Regions from separate parts of the Chromobacterium sp. LK11 genome, predicted to be linked through region 2. Evidence: riboswitches for the same ligand, from Rfam matches in the RefSeq annotation. Region 2 holds a riboswitch; the other holds the start of a gene.

Region 1 (10,716 bases), on a different contig from region 2:
GCCGTCCCATGTCTGGCGCCATCTGCGCCCCGCCTCTCAGTTCAACGGCGACCTGGTCTGCTACGCCCGCGCCGGGGACCGGGAATACCTGATGCTGGCCGATTGCACCGGCCACGGCCTGACCGCGGCCATCAGCGCAATTCCGGCGGTGGAATGCTTTTACGACCTGGCGCAGACTCAGGCGGCGCTGGGCGACATCGCCGCGGCCATTAACGACAAGCTGCATCGCCTGCTGCCCTTCGGCCGCTTCGTCGCCGGCATCCTCATCGCGATCGACGCCGCCGCCCAATGCGTGCAGGTCTGGAACGGCGGGATTCCCTGCGCGCTGATGTTTGATCCGCAAGGCCGCAAGATCAAGCAATTCCGTTCCGAGCACCCTCCTCTGGGAATTTTGGCGGCGCGGCAGTTCGACCGTTCGCTGGAGACCAGCATGCTGAAACCGGAGCATGCACTGGTCGTCTGCTCGGACGGCATCACCGAGGCCCAGGCGGACAATGGCCAGATGTTCGGCCTTGACGGAGTGATCAAGGCGGTGGAGACCGGCTGGCCTGGCCGGATCGGCAATACTGTATTGCAGGCGCTGCAGCGGCATCGTCAGAACGAAGCCATCCTGGACGACGCGTCCTTGCTGGTGGTGCACGCGCCATCGCTTAAAAACAAGCAAGGGGCCGACATGGGTTGCGTCGACCCAAGCCGCTCCCGCTGGCACGACGCCTGATCTCAGCCCCGGTTTCGTCTTGATTCGAGATTGAGATGGCAACATAATCTGCCGTTTTCATAAATTGGAGCGAATCCGGATGACGCCGACCTTAGAGCGCAAGCCCCTGCCCTTGCCCGGCGGCCATGACAAGGTGTTGCTGCACTCCTGCTGCGCACCCTGCTCCGGCGAAGTGATGGAGGCCATGCAGGCTTCCGGCATCGACTTCACCATTTTCTTCTACAACCCCAACATCCACCCGCAGAAAGAGTACGAACTGCGCAAGAACGAGAACATCCGTTTCGCCGAACAGTTCGGCATCCCCTTCGTGGACGCGGATTACGACCGCGACAACTGGTTCGAACGCGCCAAGGGCATGGAAAACGAACCGGAGCGCGGCGTTCGCTGCACCATGTGCTTCGACATGCGCTTCGAACGCACCGCCCTGTACGCGCACGAGCATGGTTTTCCGGTGATTACCAGTTCGCTGGGCATTTCGCGCTGGAAGAATATGCAGCAGATCAACGACTGCGGCGTGCGCGCGGCCGCGCGCTATCCCGGCCTGATCTATTGGGAATACAACTGGCGCAAGGGCGGCGGCTCCGCGCGGATGATAGAAATCAGCAAGCGCGAACAGTTTTACCAGCAGGAATATTGCGGCTGCGCCTATTCCCTGCGCGACAGCAACCGCCAGCGCCGCGAAGCCGGCCGCGCGCCCATCCGCCTCGGCGTCAAATACTACGGCGACGAAGACGAGCAGGCCTGAAGCGTCCCCGCCTCATTGCTCTATCTCGCGCGCATAGCGCGCCAGCGCCTGCAAAAGCTGGGCGAAGCGATGCGCGGCCAGGTTGCCGTCCGAGGGCGTGAGCCAGGTGCTGCTGATTTCCAGCTGGATGGCGGGAACGCCCAAGCCCGCGGCGAACTTGGCGATGGTCTGGTGCTTGGACGCGGCGAAGTAGTTGTCGGAGACGTTCAACAGTCCCTGCTGCCTCAGGTTTTGCTCCAGCTTTTGCAGCAAATCCGGCTTGCCCAAGAGCGAAGCTCCGTTCAGGGTGCCGAAGTCCACGTCGTAAGGCCGGTAGGGATGGCTGCCGTGCAGATCCAGCACCAATAACGGACGCCGTTTGGCGACCAGCGCCGCCAGCTTGCGCTTGAAGTCGTTGTCGTCCTCGTAATTGGGGTCGGACGGCGAAGCGCGGGTGGTGTAGATCGCGGTGACGCCGGCCAGTTGGTGCAACATCGCCGCCAGGGCCGCGGTGCCGCCGCCGTCGGAGAAGCGGTATTGTCCTTCACGAAACGGACTGGAGGCGTGCGGCGCGGTCACGATGACGGGCCGCTCGCCTTCCAGCACCGCGAACCACGGCTCGCCGTTTTGCGGCGGCCTGCCCTTGGCCTCGTCCGCCTGCCGTTGCAGCTTGATGGCCTCGACGATGTGGGCCGGTTCGATGATGGCCCGCGCCGGCGGCGACTTGCCGACGGCGGGCGCCGTCGACAGCGCCAGGACCAGGATGCCCAATGCCAGTTTGCTTCCCACCGCCCCTCCCCGTTTCGGTGACCACGGGCCGCATGCCCGGTCTTTGCTGGACCGAGCCGGCGCAGCTTGGTTCTGCACGCCAGCCCGGCAAGGCAATGCTAAAGTATGGGCTTGAGCGCAGTGAGCAGCAGCAGGGCCGGACGCCGCGCATGCAGCCGCAATCCTTCTTGGCGCGCCAGCGCCCGCTCGTCCGGCGCGGGTTCGCCCAGATGCAGCAACTGGAATCCGGCGCCCAGCAAGCCGGCCACATAGCTTTCCACCGTGCGATGGTGCTTGATCACGCCGTCGACGAACCAGCGGGTTTCGCGCGCGTCCTGCCGGAAATAGCCGTCCAGCGTCCAGTGCGCCTGCCGCCCGGCCTCGTCCAGCGCCCAGCCCCGCGGGCTTGCGGTGCAAATCGGGTGCTCCACCGTCAGCGCGAACACGCCGCCGGGCTTCAGCGCGGCGAACACGCGCGCCGCCACGGCGGCGTAATCCGCCACGTAATGCAAGGCCAGTGAAGACACCGCCAGATCATAGGCCTCGGCGGATGGCTGAAAGTCCTCGATGGCCGCGCACTGGTATTGGATGGCTTGATCCTGGGTGCGCGCCCGCGCCTGCTCCAGCATGCGTTCGGACAAATCCACCGCGGTGACGCCGGCCGCGCCCTGGGCGTGCGCCCAGCGGGCGAAATCGCCGAAACCGCAGCCCAGGTCCAGCACCTCGGCGCCGGTCAGCGGCGGCAGCGCGCCGCGCAAGGCGGGTTGCTCCAAGGCGCCGTTCAAGCCCGTGTCGCTGTCGCGCAAGGCCTGGTATTGGGAGAAAAAGACCGGATGGTCGTAAATGTTTTGCTGCATTTGGAGGCTCCGTAAAGACTTAAAGGAAGCGCTCCAGGGCGGCGCGCGGCCATGCCGACGCGCAAAAGCGCGCCAGGCTCTCACGGCATGGCGCGCGTCTTCTCTCATCCGGACTCTCACCGTCGGCTTCGGCTTCGCACCGAATCTGCTGACCCGCGCGTCGTGGCTACGACTGCGCGGCGCTCGCGGGCTCGCCGCCGGCAAACGCCGCGGCATACCGCCGGTGGGGAATTTCACCCCGCCCTGAAGACCGGCACAGCATAAAGGCCCCGGAGAAGTTGGACAAGCCCCGGCCCATCGCGCATAGTCTGCGCATTCCAATTGCAATGGAGCGATGCATGACCCTGAAACTGCCGATCTGGCTAGCCTTACTCCTGAGCGCCGGCGCCGTTTTCGCCGCGCCCGCGCCGGCCGCCAAGGCCGAGATCAATCATCTGCTGGACTACCTGGCCAAATCCGGCTGCGAATTCAATCGCAACGGCAGCTGGTACGGCGCCAAGGAGGCCCGCGATCACCTGAACGACAAATACCAGTACCTGCTGAAGAAGGACTGGGTCAGCAACGCGGAAAGCTTCATCGAGCGCGCCGCCACCCAGAGCAGCATCAGCGGCAAGGCCTACCAGGTGCGTTGCGGCGCCGCGCAGCCTGTGGCCAGCGCCGTCTGGCTGAAAGCGGAGCTGGGACGCTACCGCCAGCGCAAATAAGCGTCGCCTCGCGCGGCCGGCCGGCAATCCCGGCCAGCCGGACCGCCACGCAGCTGTTATAATCGCCGCTTTCCTGTAATCCAGTGTTCTTTTCCCGATGACTGCTGCCCAGCTGCTGGCCCGACTCAAGGCCGACCTCCCCTCTTGTCTGATCCGCGACCGCCACGCCTTGCGCCGCAAACTGAGCGACGCCGCCGAGCGGCTGAAGAAGAACCAGCCTGCGGACAAGCAGCTGGCCGACATCCAGTCGCAGATCGAGCGCTCCGCCGCCAAGGTGGCCGCGCGCCGCGCCCATCTGCCCAAGCCCGATTTCGACGACGCGCTGCCGGTCAACCAGAAATTGGCCGACATCAAGACCGCGATCGAGCGCCATCAGGTGGTGATCATCTGCGGCGAAACCGGCTCCGGCAAAACCACCCAGCTGCCCAAGATCTGCCTGGAGCTGGGCCGCGGCGTGCACGGCCTGATCGGCCACACCCAGCCGCGCCGGCTGGCCGCGCGCTCGGTGGCCAGCCGCATCGCCCAGGAACTGAAATCCACGCTGGGCGAGCACGTCGGCTTCAAGGTGCGCTTCACCGACAAGTTGTCGGAAAAATCGGTGATCAAGCTGATGACCGACGGCATCATGCTGGCGGAAACCCAGACCGACCGTTATCTGGAAGCCTACGACACCATCATCATCGACGAGGCGCACGAACGCAGCCTCAACATCGATTTCCTGCTGGGCTATCTGAAGCAACTGCTGCCGCGCCGGCCGGAGCTGAAGGTGATCATCACCTCGGCCACCATCGACGCCGACCGCTTCTCGCGCCATTTCGACGGCGCGCCGGTGATTGAAGTCTCCGGCCGCACCTATCCGGTGGAAGTGCGCTACCGGCCGCTGGCGCAGCGCGACGAAGACGAGCGCGAGGTGGAAATGGAGGGCGCCATCGTCGACGCCGTCGACGAACTGTCGCGCCAGGGTCCGGGCGACATGCTGGTCTTCCTGCCCGGCGAGCGCGAAATCCGCGAAACCGCGGAAAAACTGCGCAAGTCCGGCATCCGCGGCTACGAGATCCTGCCCTTGTTCGCGCGGCTGTCCAACGAGGACCAGCAAAAGATCTTCAAGCCGTCCGGCGGCCGCCGCATCGTGCTGGCCACCAATGTGGCCGAAACCTCGCTGACGGTGCCGGGCATCAAATACGTGATCGACACCGGACAGGCGCGCATCAACCGCTACAGCCCGCGCGCCAAGGTGGAACAGCTGCAAGTGGAGAAAATCTCCCAGGCGGCGGCGCGGCAGCGCGCCGGCCGTTGCGGCCGCGTCGAGGCCGGCATCTGCGTGCGTCTGTACGGCGAGGACGACTTCAATCAGCGCCCGGCCTTCACCGATCCGGAAATCGTCCGCTCCAACCTGGCCGCGGTCATCCTGCGCATGGCCGCGCTGCGGCTGGGCAAGGTGGACGCCTTCCCCTTCCTGGAAGCGCCCAGCAGCCGGCTGATCGCCGACGGCTATCAGGTGCTGACCGAGCTGGGCGCGGTGGACGACAAGGGAGAACTGACCGGCGTGGGCAAGGAACTGGCGCGGATTCCGGTGGACCCCAAGGTGGGCCGCCTGCTGCTGGCCGGCCGCGACTTCGGCTGCGTGCGCGAAGTGCTGATCATCGCCGCCGCCTTGAGCGTGCAGGACCCGCGCGAACGCCCCTTCGAGGCGCGCGAGGCGGCCGAACGCGCGCAAGCGCGCTTCAACGACGAGAAGTCCGACTTCCTGTCCTTTCTACACCTGTGGGACTTCTTCGCCGACGCGCTCAAGCACAAGAAATCCAACCGTCTGCTGATCAACACCTGCCACGAGCACTTTCTGTCCCATCTGCGCTTGCGCGAATGGCGCGAACTGCATGCGCAGCTGGCCGACATCGCCAGCGAGCTGGGCCTGATCAAGCGCGAACAGGCGCATGCCGACGCCGAACAGCCGGACGCGCAGATGACGCAGAAAAAGCGCCAGCAGCTGGACGCCGTCGCCTATGAAAACCTGCACAAGGCGCTGGTGACCGGCCTGATCGGCAACCTGGGCATGAAAAACCAGGAAGGCGACGACTATCAAGGCACTCGCGGCGTCAATTTCCACGTTTTCCCCGGCTCCGGCCTGAAAAAAACCAAGCCCAAGTGGCTGGTGGCGGCGGAACTGGTGGAAACCACCCGCCTCTACGCCCGCTGCGTGGCCAAGATCGAACCGGAATGGGTGGAAAAGCTGGCGCCGCACCTGGTCAAATACCATTACTTCGACCCGCATTGGGAAAAGAGCCGCGGCGAAGTGGTGGCCAGCGAGCGCGTCACCCTGTACGGCCTGACCCTGGTGCCGCGGCGCCCGGTCAGCTACGGCCGCATCGCGCCGGAAGAGGCGCGCGAGCTGTTCATCCGCGGCGCGCTGGTGAATATGGAATACGTCAGCAACGCGCCCTTCTTCCAGCGCAATCAGCAATTGATCCGCGAAGTGGAACAGCTGGAACACAAGGCGCGCCGCCAGGACGTGCTGGTGGACGAAGAGGCGCTGTTCGCCTTCTACAGCGAACGGATTCCGACCGAAGTGGTGGACGCCGCCAGCTTCGAGGCCTGGCGCAAAGAAGCGGAAAAAACCGAAGCCAAGCTGCTGCACCTGACGCGCGAGGAGCTGATGCGCCACGCCGCGCAACATGTCACCGAAAACCAGTTCCCGGAATGGCTGGAACTGGAAGACGGCCGCCTCAAGCTGCGCTACCGCTTCGAACCCAACCACCCGCTGGACGGCGTCACCCTGGACGTGCCGCTGGCCATTCTCAACCGCCTGCAGCCGGCGGCCTTCGAATGGCTGGTGCCCGGCATGGTGCGCGAGAAGCTGCAACAGCTGATCAAGGGCCTGCCCAAGCAGATCCGCCGCTGCTGCGTGCCAGTGCCGGACTTCGTCACCCGCTTCCTCAGCGTCAATCCGGACCAGCAGCAGCCGATCGCGCCGCAGCTGGCGCGCTTCATCCTGCGCGAAACCGGCGGCGTCAAAGTGGACATCGACGATTTCCGCGTCCAGGAGCTGCCGGCCCATCTGCTGTTCAACTTCCGCGTCATTGACGACGGCAAGCAGGAAATCGGCCTGGGCCGCGATCTGCTGGCGCTGCAAAAGCAGTTCGGCCAGGCCGCCCAGCTGACCTTCCGCGACACCAGCGCGGAGTTCGAGCGCGACGAAGTCAGCAGCTGGGACTTTGGCGAACTGCCGGAAAGCATTCAGTTCGCCCGCGGCCGCCAGCAGCTGACCGGCTATCCGGCGCTGACGCTGGAGCAGGACAAGGTGGCGATCCGCCTGTTCGACACCCAGTTGATGGCCGAGCGCCATCACCGTCAAGGCGTGATCCGGCTGCTGCAACTGCAGCTCAAGGAGCAGATGAAGCAGCTGTCCAAGGGCCTGCCCGGCATGACCCAGCTGGGTCTGCAACTGCGCGCGGTGGCCAATGTCGACGAATTGCTGGCCGACGCCATCGCCTGCATCTGCGACCGCGCCTTCATCGGCGACGACGCGCTGCCGCGCAATGAGAAAGCCTTCAACGACCAGAAAACCCGCGCCCGCACCCGGCTGCCGGCGGTCAACCAGGCGGTGACCCAATATCTGGGCCAGGTGGCGTCGGAATACGGCCCGCTCAGCGTCAAGATGCAGAAGCACAAGCTGGGCTACGAGTTGCAGCAGCAATTGGCCAAGCTGGTTTACAAGGGTTTCCTGGCCGCCACGCCGTGGAGCCAGCTGCCTCACCTGCCGCGCTATATGCGCGCGATGGGCTTGCGCATGGACAAGCAACCGGCCAACCCGCAGCGCGACGGCCAGCGCGGCGCGGAAATCCGCGACCTATGGCAGAAATGGGAAACCCGGGTGGCCGAGGACAATGAAGCCGAAGGCGCGTCCCAGGCGCTGCTGGATTTCCGCTGGCAGATCGAGGAACTGCGCGTCAGCCTGTTCGCCCAGGAGCTGAAAACGCCGTATCCGGTGTCCGCCAAGCGGCTGTTGAAGCTGTGGAGCGAGCTGCCGCGCTAATGCTCGCCAGACCTTGAACTGGCTCGCCCTGGCATGAGAAAACGGCGGCGTCTTTATCGACGCCGCCGTTTTTCTATGCGCGCTTCAATGCACCGGATGGGACAGGCCCGGCCTATCCCCCCAGGCCAGCAGGAACACCCCCATCGCCAGCCCCACCAGGCAGAAAATCATCAGATAGCCGGCCAGCGCCAGCGAGCTGGCCTCCATCCACACCGACAGCAAGACCGGAGTGAAGCCGCCCACCACCGCGTAAGCCACATTGTAGGAAAACGACAAGCCGCTGAAGCGGATGGGCGCCGGGAAGGCGCGCACCATCAGAAAAGGCACCGCGCCGACAATGCCGGCGAAAAAGCCGGTCAGCGTGTACAGCGGGCGCAACCAGCTTACGTCATGCCCCATGGTCTGGTAAAAACACCAGCTGCTGACGCCCAACAGCAGGCTGCCCGCGGTGAACACCGGGCCGCCGCCGAAGCGGTCCACCGCCAGGCCGGCGACGATGCAGCCCACGCTCAGCGCGATGATGGCCAGGCTGTTGGCGGACAAGGCCTCCACCGGCGGCACGCCGAACTGCTTTTGCAGAAAAGTGGGCGTCATCAGAATCACCACCACGATGGTGACCGACAACATCGCGGTGGCGGCCATCGACACGGCCATGCCCAGACGATGGCCGCGCAAGGCCGCCTTCAGCGGCAGCTCGGCGGACAGCGCCTTGCGCGCCTGCATTTCGTTGAACACCGGCGTCTCATGCAGCCAGCGGCGCAGATACATCGCCACCAGGCCGAAGACGCCGCCGATCAAGAAGGGAATCCGCCAGGCGCCGCCCTCCAGCTGCTGCGGCGTGAAGAACAGATTCATCGCCATCGCGATCAGGGAGCCGAACAGAATGCCTATGGTCAGCCCCGAGGTGATGATGCCGCAAGCCAGGCCGGTGCGGCGCGGCGGCGCGTGCTCGGCGACAAACACCCAGGCGCCAGGCACCTCGCCGCCGATGGCCGCGCCCTGCAATACGCGCAGCAGGAGCAGCAAGATCGGCGCCCATATCCCTATGCTCTGATACGTGGGCAGCAGGCCCATCGCCAGCGTCGGCAAGGCCATCAGCACAATGCTGAGCGTGAACATGCGCTTGCGGCCGAACAAATCGCCGAAGTGAGCCATGACGATGCCGCCCAGCGGCCGCGCCAGATAGCCGGCGGCGAAGATGCCGAACACCTGCAATTGGCGCAGCCAGCCCGGGATGTCGTGGGGGAAGAACAGCTTGCCCAAGACCAGGGCGAAGAACACGTAAATGATGAAGTCGTAAAATTCCAGCGCGCCGCCCAGCGAAGCCAGGCCCAGCGTCTTGCAATCGTTCCGGTTCAGTTTGCGCGCGGGTGCCGCGGCGGCGCTCGCCGTTTGAGTCATATCAGGTCCTTTCCGCGACCAAGATGCACACGCCCTCCCCGCCGCGCGGCGCGAAGGGCTAGGCCATTATTTTTTGAAGGGATTGATCGTCGGCGCGTCCTCGTGCTGGACAATGCCGAAGCTGCGACGGATCAGAGAATTGAGCACCGGCTGGCGATGGCGTATCCACAGCGAGGTCGGCACCGGCCGGCAGCCCATTCTCGCCTTGGGTTCCAGCGCGGTGCGGCCGAAGATCACCCGCCGTCCGCCGGCGGCCAGCGCCGACTCTATCGCCGAATGCAGCAGGCGCAGATACAACGGCAGCGTCTTGGCCGCGGCGCGGTCGAAGCCTATCTGCGCGGCGGTGATCTCAGCACCGTTCTTCAGGACCAGCAAGAAGCCCAGCAGCGCGCCGTCGCGCCACAGTCCGCGCAATTCCGCCCGTTCCGGCCCCAAGGCGGCCATCCGCCGCCAGTAAGCGGCGCTCACCGTCACCGGCCGCAGCGTGGCGTTGTCCTGCACCGCCAGATAGAGCTGCTGCATCCGCTCCGCCTGGGCGTCCACCTGCTCCGGCGTCATCACGCCGATTTCGCAGCCGGCGGCCTCGATAGGCTTGAAGATCTGCTGGCGGATGGCGCTGCGGTACTTGGAGGTCATGCCGGCCAGGTAATCGTCGTAAACGCGCCAGTCATCCGCCAGCGGCAATACCATATTGGGTTCCGTCTCCAGGGCGCTGTAGCTGAGCTTGCCCAGCGCCTGGCTGTCTTCCCGCGCCGTCTCGTCCAGATCCTTGACCAGCACGAAGTCGATCTGGCCGTTCAGCTTCTCGGCGCGGCGGATGCGGTAGAGGATCTCCGCCGTCGCCTGCCAGCGGGTCTGCGGGTCCAGGTCCGCGGCGAAGGCCGCGCCGTCCAGGCCGTAGCTGAGCATATTGCCGCAGACCAGCAGCCGTTGCCGCAGCCGCGGCTTGAGGTTTTGCGCCAGCGCCGCGCGCAGCGAGCCTTCCGGACGCGGCCCGGGGTGGGCGTGCATGGTCTCCAGGCTGACCTCCAGCAACTGCATCGCCACCGCCGCCACCGGCGCGCCGTCGCGATAGGCCAGCGCGTAGCGGACTTCGAAATCGGCGAGCCCGGACTGCTCCAGCGCGCGCCAGTAATCGCGGGACATCAGCAGGCCGTGCGGCGCCGCCAATTGATCCCAGTGTTGTCCGTTCAGGAAGTCTATGCGCTCGGAAAAGGCGAAATTCAGCGCGCTGGCTTGCCGCAAGCGACGGCGCAGCTTCCAGCCGTCGCCCAATTGGCGGGCCAGTTGTTTGATTTTCTTGCTCATGGGTGGGGACGCAGCAGGCGGGTTCTATGATTGACAATCATTCCAGTGTGCCGCAATGCCAAACGGGCAACAAGCGTCCTCAACTCATCTCCCCTGCCAGCAGCCGGCGATAACGCTCCGGCGAATAGCCCAGTTGCTTGTTGAACATGGCGATGAAGGCGGAGGCGGTGCCGTAGCCCAGGTCGGCGGCGATGTCCTGCACC
Region 2 (10,716 bases):
TTTCTGGTACGACTGCCATCAGCTGCATGTCTTCGCCAGCAGCCGCGGCTGGCAGGACAAAGGGCTGGCCAACGACGACTCCATCCAGACCATCTATCTGCAAATCCTGCTGATGGGGCTGACGCCCAGCAACCGTCTTGCGCCCACCGAGCAAGCCTTGTCGCGGCAGTTGATCTTCGATCTGGCCGCCAAGGCCCGGCTGATTCCGGTAGAGGCCTTGACTCAGCCGGTGCATGGGTATCTGGTTGACCAGCAAATAGACTCCCCGCCCCGCTTTCTGCCGATCTCCGCAAGCAAATTGGGACCCGGCTGCTTTCTGCTGGATCTGGAACCGCTGCGCGACATTCTGGAGAAAAGCCACGAGGCGCTGCAAAAGGCGCAGAACAACCGCCAACAAGGCCTGATGATCGACGAATTGCAGCTGCTGTCCTTGCTGGTGGAGGAGTGGCATCAGCCCAAACGCCGTCGCCATCCGCGGCTCAAGACTCAAACCATCATCGAAATCGTCGCGGCGCTGCCGGGCATCTGGTTCCATCGCAACGATTTGAACTGGCGACTGCCGGGCATCGCCACCGAAGAGGACGCGCCTCGCCACCGGCCGCCGCCTCCGCCCTGCCTACTGGCCATTTCCAATCAGAGCGACAACGGCTTGCTGCTGCACGGCCAGCCGCGCGATCAGTCGCTGCGCGCCGGAGAGTTGTTGCTGATCACTCCGCCAAGCCAACCGGAAAACGCCAAGCTGGGCATCGCCCGCTGGGTCGCGCTGCGCGCGGACGGGCGGGAAATCGAATGCGGCGTGGAGTTTATCGGCGGGCCGCCTAGGCCCGCGCTGGTCATGCCCAGCATCACCCACCCCGGCGACAGCTTTCAGTTCGCCTTGCTGCTGGCCACCCCCGCGGGAATGCCCAGGCAGCTGTTGATGACGGGACGTCCGTACAGCCAGCTGCGCGAGTTCCGCCTGCACGACGGTGAAGGGGAAAGCCTGATCCGGGTATCGCGCTTGCACTCGCAGACTCCGCTGTTCCAGATCATGGAATATCGCGACAGCGAGCATTTCTGATCCAGATCAATATTTTATCTGGCCGCGCGGCCGGCCGAACGCCGCGCGCCGCGTCAAAGCCCGTGTAATCAACAGGCTGCCGACGCGGCGGCCGCTTCCTGCTGCGGTCCGCGAATATCCACCCCGCTGGAGACGGTCCGGCCCCCGCTTTTTCGGGTAAACTCCCCCGCATCTATCGTTTTTGACTCATGGAGTTTTGGATGCGCTCGGTTATTCACGCCGCCGACCGGATTGTGGTCAAGGTCGGCTCCAGTCTCGTCACCAATGACGGCAAGGGCCTGGACATGGCGGCGCTCAATCGCTGGGCCGCGGAGATCGCCGAATTGAAGCGGCGCGGCAAGCAGGTAGTGCTGGTTTCCAGCGGCGCGATCGCCGAAGGCTGCCAACGACTGGGCTGGACCGTTCGCCCCAAGGGCGTACACGAGTTGCAGGCCGCCGCCGCGGTTGGCCAGATGGGCCTGTGTCAGGCGTATGAAACCGCCTTCCGCGGCTTTGGCCTGCAGACCGCGCAAATCCTGCTGACGCATGAAGACCTGGCCGACCGCACCCGCTACCTGAACGCCCGCTCCACGCTGACCAGCCTGTTGAACCTGAACGCGGTGCCCATCATCAACGAGAACGACACCGTGGTCACCGACGAAATCCGCTTCGGCGACAACGACACTCTGGGCGCGCTGGTGACCAATCTGATCGAAGCCGACGCGCTGATCATTCTCACCGATCAGCAAGGCCTGTACAGCGCGGACCCGCGCAAACACCCGGACGCGGAATTCATTCACGAAGCCGTCGCCGGCGAGGCCCGGCTGGAAGAGATGGCCGGCGGCGCCGGCTCCAGCGTCGGCACCGGCGGCATGATCACCAAGATCCTGGCCGCCAAGCGCGCGGCGCGCAGCGGCGCGGCCACCGTGATCGCCTGCGGCCGCGAGCATCTGGTGCTGTCGCGCTTGGCGGACGGCGAGGGCATAGGCACCCAGTTGCTGCCGCCCACCAGCCGCATGGCGGCGCGCAAGCAATGGCTGGCGGACCATCTGAAACTGTCCGGCCGCCTGGTGCTGGACGCCGGCGCCGCGCTGGCGGTGCGGGAACGCGGCACCAGCTTGCTGCCTATCGGCGTTTGCGCGGTGGAAGGCGATTTTCTGCGCGGCGAGGCGGTGGCCTGCGTCGATCAGGAAGGCAAGGAAGTGGCGCGCGGTCTGGTCAACTACAGCTCCAGCGAAGCGCGCACCATCATGCAAAAACCCACCCGGGAGATCGAGGCCGCGCTCGGCTATATGATCGAACCGGAACTGATCCATCGCGACAATATGGTCGCGCTGTGACAGCGGCGCAGGCGCCGCGGCGCTTGCGCTCCGCTATTCCCATCCCATTCTTTGAACTGAAGGATTCACGCGTATGAAAAAGCTGGCCCTTTCGGCGCTTCTGGCTCTGACTTGGGGCTCGGCAATGGCCGAGGACGTACTCCATATCTACAACTGGAACAACGCCTTGTCCGCAGACACCGCCAAGCGTTTCGAGCAATCGTGCAAATGCAGGCTGGTGCAGGACTATTACGGGGACAACGAGGAGATGCTGGCCAAGCTGGCCGCCGGCGCCAAAGGCTACGACATGGTGTTTCCCACCGCCTTCGCCGTCAGCACGCTGATCAAGCAGGGCAAGACCCAGCCGCTGGACAAGGCCTTGCTGCCCAACTGGAAAAACCTCAACACCGGCTACCTGAGCCTGAACGCGCCGTTCGACGCCGGCAACAAGGTGGCCGCGCCCACCGTGGTGTCGCTGACCTTGCTCGGCTACAACGAGACCCAGTTGCGGAAAGCCGGCGTGCTGCCGCAGGCCAACAGCTGGGGCTTGATCTTCGATCCGGCGGTGCTGGCCAAGATCAAGGGCCGGGTCACCGTGCTGGATTCGCAACGCGAACTGATGTCCGCCGCCCTGCTCTACCTGGGCAAGGACGCCAACTCCACCAACCCCGCGGACTGGAAAGCCGCGGCCGAGGTGATCCGCAAGGCCAAGCCCTACTGGGCCGCCTTCAACAACCAGAGCTATATCAAGGAACTGACCGTAGGCAATATCTGGGTGGCCCACGGCTACTCCAACGACCTGTTCCAGGCGCAGCAGGACGCGCAACACGCCAAGCGCCCGTTCAAGCTGGCCTACCAGCCGCAGAAGGAAGGCAATATCCTGGCGGTGGACAATATGGTGATCTTGAAGGACGCACCGCGGCCGGACCTGGCGCACCGCTTCATCAATTTCATGCTGGACGGCAAGAACGCCGCCGAGATATCCAACCAGATCGGCGCCACCAACCCGGTCAAAGCGGCAGAAGCCTTCTTTAAGCCGCAAATCAAGGCCAACCCGGTGATCATGCTGGAGCCGGCCAAGGGCAAATACGTGGCGCTGAAAGATCTGGACGTGAAGTCCCGCCGCGATTTGAACCGTTTGTGGTCGCAGATCAAGATCGGCCGCTGAGCCGCCCCTGTTTCAACGAAAAATCCCGGTCAAGGCCCGGGATTTTTTTCATTCTTCGGGCGGCTGCTCGCCCTTGCGCATCTCAATCGCCTTGATGATCACATAGGCCAGCATCGCGCACAGGAAGAACAGCAACATCACCCAGGCGATGGAACGCAGCGTGTCGATGAAGGTGTTGAACAACTCCAGCAGCCAGCGCTCGCCGGTCAGCTCCATCATGGTGCTGCCCTTGCCCGCGGCCGGCGGCAGGTATTTCTCCAGCGACCACTGCCGCACCCCGCCGGAAACGCCGGTGACCACGATGGCGAAGAAAATGTACTTGCGCCAGGCGTCGGTCAAATCCCGCCCCAGAACCCGCGCCAGAATCTTGTTGACCGCCGGATCGAAAAAGCGCGCGGTGAATATCGAGGTGGCGATCGCCACCGCCAGAGTCAGGCCGAACAAAGCGTAAAACATAATCATCCCCCGCCGCAGCGGAATGCGTGAAAGCAGGAATTGTACGCCTGCGCGCCGGCGCAGGCGATCAGCGGATGGCCATGCTGCTGCGCGCAAGCGACAGCGCCGGCGAAGCCGCGTCAATCTTTCAACGGCAGCCCGAAATGCTGATAGGCCAGCGCCGTCGCCATCCGGCCGCGCGGGGTGCGCTGCAGATAGCCCTGCTGGATCAGGAAGGGCTCGATCACGTCCTCTATGGTGTCGGTGGATTCGCCGATGGCGGCCGCGACATTGTCCAGCCCCACCGGCCCGCCGGAAAACTTCTCCAGAATCGCCTGCAGCAGCTTGCGGTCCATCACGTCCAGACCGGCCGGGTCCACGTCCAGCATCGCCAGCGCGGCGTCCGCCACCTGTGCGCTGACCACGCCGTCGGCCCGGACTTCAGCGTAATCCCGCACCCGCCGCAGCAGCCGGTTGGCGATGCGCGGCGTGCCGCGGCTGCGGCGCGCCACTTCGAACGCGCCGTCGTCGGCCAGCTTGACGTTCAACAAACCGGCGGAACGGCTGACGATGCGGGTCAGCTCTTCCGCGTTGTAGAACTCCAGCCGCGCGACGATGCCGAATCGGTCGCGCAGCGGATTGGTCAGCATGCCGGCGCGGGTGGTCGCGCCCACCAGGGTGAACGGCGGCAGATCGATCTTGACCGAACGCGCCGCCGGCCCCTCGCCTATCATGATGTCGATCTGGTAATCCTCCAGCGCCGGATAGAGGATCTCCTCCACTACCGGACTCAGCCGATGGATCTCGTCGATGAACAACACATCGTGCGGCTCCAGATTGGTCAGCAGCGCGGCCAGGTCCCCGGCGCGTTCCAGCACCGGTCCCGAGGTTTGCCTCAAATTGACGCCCATTTCACGGGCGACGATATGCGCCAAGGTGGTCTTGCCCAGGCCGGGCGGGCCGAACAGCAGCACATGGTCCAGCGCTTCGCTGCGCCGCTTGGCCGCCTCGATGAAGATTTCCAGCTGTTCGCGCGCCTTCTTCTGGCCGACGTACTCGTCCAGCTGCTTGGGCCGCAAGGCGCGCTCCAGCGCCTCTTCCTGACTGGACAGGCTTTGCTGGGTGACGATGCGCGGCTCGGGCGCCCCGCCGTACAGGTTGTCGGTTTCAATCATGGTGTCAGCCGCCGGCCAAAAAAACGAATGCCCAATCTTACCACCGCGCTATAATCGCCGCTGGTCCGGCCGTCATCGCGGGCCAACGCAACGTCTTCAGGGCGGGGTGCAATTCCCCACCGGCGGTATGGCCCTTGGGCCGAGCCCGCGAGCGCTTTCGCCTCCCGGCGGAAGGTCAGCAGATCTGGTGACAGGCCAGAGCCGACGGTAATAGTCCGGATGAGAGAAGACGACATCGCCGTCCGCCGCGCTGCGCGCGGTCGCGGCGTGTTCGCTGCGCGCTTGGCGCGCGGGTGGGTTCGCGCCTGCCCTTTTCACGCCCTGGAACCTGTTTCTCAAACTATCCGAGGACCGTTTCCATGAGTATCGCCACACACCCCGACACCCTGTCCCAACGCGTCGAAACGGCGCTGAACGCCTTGCGCCGCGGCCTGCCGGTCATCGTTCCCGACGATCACGACCGCGAGAACGAAGCCGACCTGATCCTGGCCGCCGACGCGCTGAACGAAGCCGAAATGGCGCGCCTGATCCGCGATTGCAGCGGCATCGTCTGCCTGTGCCTGACCGCCGAGCACGCCGCCCGGCTGCAATTGCCGCCGATGACGCAACGCAACGGCAGCCGCTACGGCACCGCCTTCACCGTCAGCATCGAAGCTGCGCAGGGCGTATCCACCGGCGTGTCCGCCGCTGATCGGGTGCGCACCATCCAGGCCGCCGTCCATCCGCAGGCCCGGGCCGACGACGTGGTCAGCCCCGGCCATGTCTTCCCGCTGGTGGCCGCCGCAGGCGGCGTGCTCAGCCGCCGAGGCCATACCGAGGCCGCGGTGGAACTGGCGCGCTTGGCCGGCTTCCAGCCCGCCGGCGTGCTCTGCGAGCTGATGAACCCGGACGGCAGCATGATGCGCGGCGCGCAAATCGCGGACTACGCTCAAACGCACGCGCTGCCCGTTCTGAGCGTGGCCGAGCTGGCTGAATGGATTTCCCGCCAGAACTTAGCCGCAGCTCCGCTGTCTGCTTGATCTTTGCCCTTTAAGCCGCGGGCATGCGCCCGCGGCGTCGATGCCGACCCCATCATGCTTCGTTTCGTTTCTTTCCGCAGCCTGTTGCTGGCCAGCTTTCTGATCGTCGCCGTCGTGCCCTCCGCCGTGCTGATCCAGCTGCGCAACGAGTTGGGACACGCCGCCTCCACGCTGCGCTCGCATCAGGAACAAGCCAAGGAATGGCTGGACGCCAACCGCGTGTCGCGCGAACAATCCATTCAGTTCGAACGCGCCACCCGCCAGGCCCAAATCCTGAAAGACCGCGCGCTGGCCAACACCGCCGCCGGCGCCTGGCAGGAAATCGAACTGGCGCAACGCAAGCTGCAGCGAGGTGACGGCGACGAGCTGGCGCTCAGCGCCCGGGCCATCCTGGCGATCCAGCCGCAGCTCCAGGCCTTGCCGGCGCGCTCCGGCGCGCAACGCGACCGCTTGTTCCGCCAACTGGACCTGCACCTGACGGCGCAAGGCCAGTTGATCAACCGCCAACTGGAACAAAGCCAGCGCCAATGGCAGGACTCCATCACCGAAATGCGCCGCACCGCCGACAGGCTGGCCTGGCTGTCGCTGGCTTCCGCGCTGGCGCTGGCGCTGGCGATGACCTTGTTGATCAGCTGGCCGCTGCGCAAGCTGCAAGCCAAGATCGCGCGGATGAGCGACGGCGCGCGCTTGCAGGACTGGCGCCAGTCAGGCCCCGCCGACCTTCAACGCCTGGCGCGCGAACTGGCCCAGCTGGACCGCCGGCTGGCGGCGCTGGAAGAACAGAAGGGCCGCTTCTTCCGCCAGGCCTCCCATGAGCTGAAAACCCCGCTGGCCGCCATCCACGAAGCCGCCGCGCTGCTGCGCGAAGAGGTGATAGGACAGCTGTCCGCCCAGCAGCAGGAAATCGTCGCCATCCTGCAAAACAACGCGCAGACCCTGCGCCAGCGCGTGGAAGCCTTATTGCGCTATGATGCCGGCCAATGGCTGTCCGAAACCCTGACCGTGGAAACCTTCGATCTTCCAGCGCTGATTGCGGATCGACTGCAGGCCAGCCGCCCGCTGTTGCAGGCCAAGCGCCTGACCGCCGAAGTCCAGGGCGACGCGGAACGAGTCAGCGGCGACCGCTCCAAAGTGGAAACCATACTGGACAACCTGTTGATCAACGCCATCCGCCACAGCCCCGCCGGCAGCGCCTTGAGCATCCGCCACGGCCGCGACGCCGGCGGCGTCTGGCTGGAAATCAGCGACCAAGGCCCCGGCGTGCCGGAAGCCTGTCGGGAAAAGATTTTCGAACCGTTCTGGAGCGGCTCGCCGCCGCCGGGCGAACTGCCCGGCACCGGCCTGGGGCTGGCGATGGCGCGCGGCTTCGCCCAATTGATGCGCGGCGAGCTGACGCTGGAGCCCCAGCCTCAGACCGGCGCCTGCTTCCGCCTGCAATGGCCGGAACCGGAGAACAAGACATGAAGACACCTCGCCTTTTTATTCACAACGCGCGGCGGCTGCTCTGGATTTGCGGTCTGCTGGCCTTAAGCGCTTGCGCCCATCAGCGTCCGCCCGTCGCCGCGCCGGCCGCGCCCATCATCCTCTGCCCGGACGCCAACCAGATCCTGCTGCTGCTGAACCAGACGCGGGAGCTCCAAACGCTGGCCCTGGCCGGCCGGGAAAGCTGCGGCGGCAGCCGCTTGCTGGCCCTGCTCCAGCAGACTCAGGCTGCGGAGAGCCGCGCCGATGCGCAAAAACTGCAGGCGCAACTGGAAAGCCTGCTCGCCAAGGCCGACGCTCTGGATCCGGCCAGCCAGGGCCTGGCGCGGCTGCAGCTTCAACAGCTGCAGGAGCGACGCAAGCTGGCGGAAGCGCTGGAGCGGCAACAGGCGCAAAACCGAGATCTGCAAAAACGCTACGATGACCTGAGCGGCAAGCTCAACGCCTTGCGCGAAGTCGAACGCGAACTCCAGCTGAAGCCCAGCAAAACCAAGGGGAGCCAACCATGAGCGCCATCGCCCGCATCGTACTGGTGGACGACGATCCCGACCTGCTGCGCTTGCTCGGCCTTCGCCTCGGCGCCGCCGGCTACGAGGTCGAAGCGCTGGACAGCGCCGAAGCGGCGCTGAACGCCTTGGCGGCGCGCCGCGCCGACTTGTTGCTGACGGACTGGCGCCTGCCGGGCATGGACGGTTTGGAGCTGTTTGAACAGGTCCGCCAGCGCTATCCCGCGATGCCGGTGATTCTGCTGACCGCCCACGGCACCGTGCCGGATGCCGTGGAAGCGGTCAGCCGCGGCGTGTTCGGCTATCTGGTCAAGCCTTTCGACGGCAAGGCCCTCTTGGACAAGGTCGCCCAGGGCTTGTCGCTGGCGGGGCCGGGCCGGTCGGCCGACCAGGCCGCCACTGGCTGGCGCTCCGGCCTGGTCAGCCGCAGCCCGGCGATGGAGGAGTTGCTGGCCGAGGCCCGCATGGTCGCCGCCACCGGCGCCAGCGTGCTGCTGCGCGGCGAAAGCGGAACCGGCAAGGAGGTGCTGGCCAAAGCCATCCACCTGGCCAGCCCGCGCGCGGGCCAGCCCTTCATCGCGGTCAACTGCGGGGCGATTCCGGACAATCTGCTGGAAAGCGAGCTGTTCGGTCATGAAAAGGGCTCGTTCACCGGCGCCAACGCGCGCCAGACCGGTCTGATTCAACAGGCTGACGGCGGCACCCTGTTTCTGGACGAGATCGGCGACATGCCGCCGCCGCTGCAGGTCAAACTGCTGCGCGTGCTGCAAGAGCGCGAAGTGCGTCCGGTCGGCGCGACGCGCGCCAACCCGGTGGACATCCGCCTGATTTCCGCCACCCACCGCGAACTGGAGACCTTGATCCAGGAAGGCAGCTTCCGCGAAGACTTGTTCTACCGCCTGAACGTGGTGTCGTTGCGCCTGCCGCCGCTGGCCGAGCGCCGCGAAGACATCCCGCTGCTGGCCGCTCACTTCCTGGACAAAATCGCCACCCGCTACCAGAAAGCCGTCAGCGGTTTCGCCGCCGACGCGCTGGAATACCTGAGCGCGGCGCCCTGGCCGGGCAATATCCGGCAATTGGCCAATGTGGTGGAACAATGTTGCGTGCTGAGCACCGGCTCGCTGGTGACCTTGGCGCAGATACAGAAAGCCGTCGCCAGCGAGGAAAGCGCGATTCCGACGTTGGCGGAGGCCAAGCGCCAATTCGAGCGCGATTACCTGGAACGCTTGCTGCGTTTGACCGGCGGCAATGTCAGCGACGCCGCGCGCCTGGCCGACCGCAATCGCACCGAGTTCTACCGTCTGCTGCAAAAGCACGAGCTGACACCGGCGGCCTTCAAATTGGAATGAGCACGACTCAAACCATTTCCGTTCACCGCGCCAGCGGCAAAGCCGCGGCGCATCAGGCCGCCGGACTCCTGTCGCTGATCGGCGACATGAAAAATTCCTAATAAATCAAAGCCCTGTACATTACCCCCGCCATTCTGTCGCCTAGCGGCGACAGAATACACCTCCCCTGTGCTCTGCCTCAAAGCAAAAACCCATTAAGCCATTGAAAACAAAAGAAAAATAAAACCTGGCACGCCTTTTGCCATTAGGGGAAGTGCAAATGATCGAAGCGCGGCAGATTCAAGCGCAAGCGATGTGACTCACTCTCTCGAAAAGGTTAATCCCATGAAGAAATCCACTCTTGCCATTGCTCTGATGACTTCCCTGTTGACCGGTGCCAGCTGGGCCGCTCAAGACGCCAGCGCTCCAGCAGCTGGCGAGGCTCAACGCGCCACCGCAACCAAGGCCGATGCCAGCGCTCCGGCCGAACAAGCCCAACGCGCCACCGCGGCCAAGGGCGACGCCAGCGCCCCGGCTGAACAAGCTCAACGCGCCACCGCGGCCAAGGGCGACGCCAGCGCCCCGGCTGAACAAGCTCAACGCGCCACTGCCGCCAAGGGCGACGCCAGCGCCCCGGCTGAACAAGCTCAACGCGCCACCGCCGCCAAGGCTGACGCCAGTGCACCGGCCGAACAGGCTCAACGCGCCACCGCCGCCAAAGGCGACGCCAGCGCTCCGGCCGAACAGGCTCAACACGCCACCGCCGCCAAAGGCGACGCCAGCGCTCCGGCCGAACAGGCTCAACGCGCCACCGCCGCCAAAGGCGACGCCAGCGCCGCTGAAGCCCTGATCGCCGAAGCCGCGCCGAGCGCCGCCGCCGGTCTGAACCAGGCCGTGCAGGAAGCCGTGACCAAAGCCGCAGCCCAGGTTGGCGCCAATATCCAGACCAGCGTGAAGGCCGGCGAAGTCACCCTGAGCGGCACTGCGCCCAGCGAAGAAGCGCTGCGCCGCGTAGCCGAAGAAGCCTCCCGCGTGCCGGGCGTGACCTCGGTGCGCACCAACGTCAGCCTCAAGGCCGCCGGCTAATACCGCTTTGATTCGTCGGCGCGCAGTCCGCCTGGCTCGCTTGCCCTGAACCGCCGCGCCAACCCACGCTTTACCCGGAGTCGTCCCAAGGAACACACGGAAGTGTGCCCGCCTCCATTCGCCGCCCTGATGGGCGGCTTTTTTTATCCGCGGCCCGAC

The links. A riboswitch is a leader RNA that binds a small molecule or an ion and turns the genes downstream of it on or off. The one in region 2 is predicted to bind FMN.
Region 1: another riboswitch for FMN. It lies ahead of VK98_RS17345 (bifunctional 2-polyprenyl-6-hydroxyphenol methylase/3-demethylubiquinol 3-O-methyltransferase UbiG); the one in region 2 lies ahead of ribB (3,4-dihydroxy-2-butanone-4-phosphate synthase).

Annotation. Positions count from the first base shown of each region.
Region 1 covers NZ_LDUR01000029.1:59,610-70,325, reverse strand. Annotated here, with positions in the region: gene VK98_RS17360 (SpoIIE family protein phosphatase) at 1-718, shown strand, start outside; gene VK98_RS17355 (epoxyqueuosine reductase QueH) at 798-1,463, shown strand; gene VK98_RS17350 (ketol-acid reductoisomerase) at 1,476-2,231, opposite strand; gene VK98_RS17345 (bifunctional 2-polyprenyl-6-hydroxyphenol methylase/3-demethylubiquinol 3-O-methyltransferase UbiG) at 2,330-3,067, opposite strand; FMN riboswitch at 3,160-3,322, opposite strand; gene VK98_RS17340 (DUF5329 domain-containing protein) at 3,406-3,771, shown strand; gene hrpA (ATP-dependent RNA helicase HrpA) at 3,869-7,804, shown strand; gene VK98_RS17330 (MFS transporter) at 7,889-9,205, opposite strand; gene VK98_RS17325 (GNAT family N-acetyltransferase) at 9,272-10,513, opposite strand; gene VK98_RS17320 (helix-turn-helix domain-containing protein) at 10,593-10,716, opposite strand, start outside.
Region 2 covers NZ_LDUR01000012.1:12,426-23,141, forward strand. Annotated here, with positions in the region: gene VK98_RS07650 (hypothetical protein) at 1-1,060, shown strand, start outside; gene proB (glutamate 5-kinase) at 1,261-2,379, shown strand; gene VK98_RS07660 (PotD/PotF family extracellular solute-binding protein) at 2,453-3,526, shown strand; gene VK98_RS07665 (hypothetical protein) at 3,575-3,982, opposite strand; gene ruvB (Holliday junction branch migration DNA helicase RuvB) at 4,102-5,136, opposite strand; FMN riboswitch at 5,225-5,371, shown strand; gene ribB (3,4-dihydroxy-2-butanone-4-phosphate synthase) at 5,496-6,155, shown strand; gene VK98_RS07680 (HAMP domain-containing sensor histidine kinase) at 6,210-7,619, shown strand; gene VK98_RS07685 (hypothetical protein) at 7,616-8,146, shown strand; gene VK98_RS07690 (sigma 54-interacting transcriptional regulator) at 8,143-9,492, shown strand; gene VK98_RS07695 (BON domain-containing protein) at 9,817-10,557, shown strand; gene VK98_RS07700 (ABC transporter substrate-binding protein) at 10,716-10,716, opposite strand, start outside.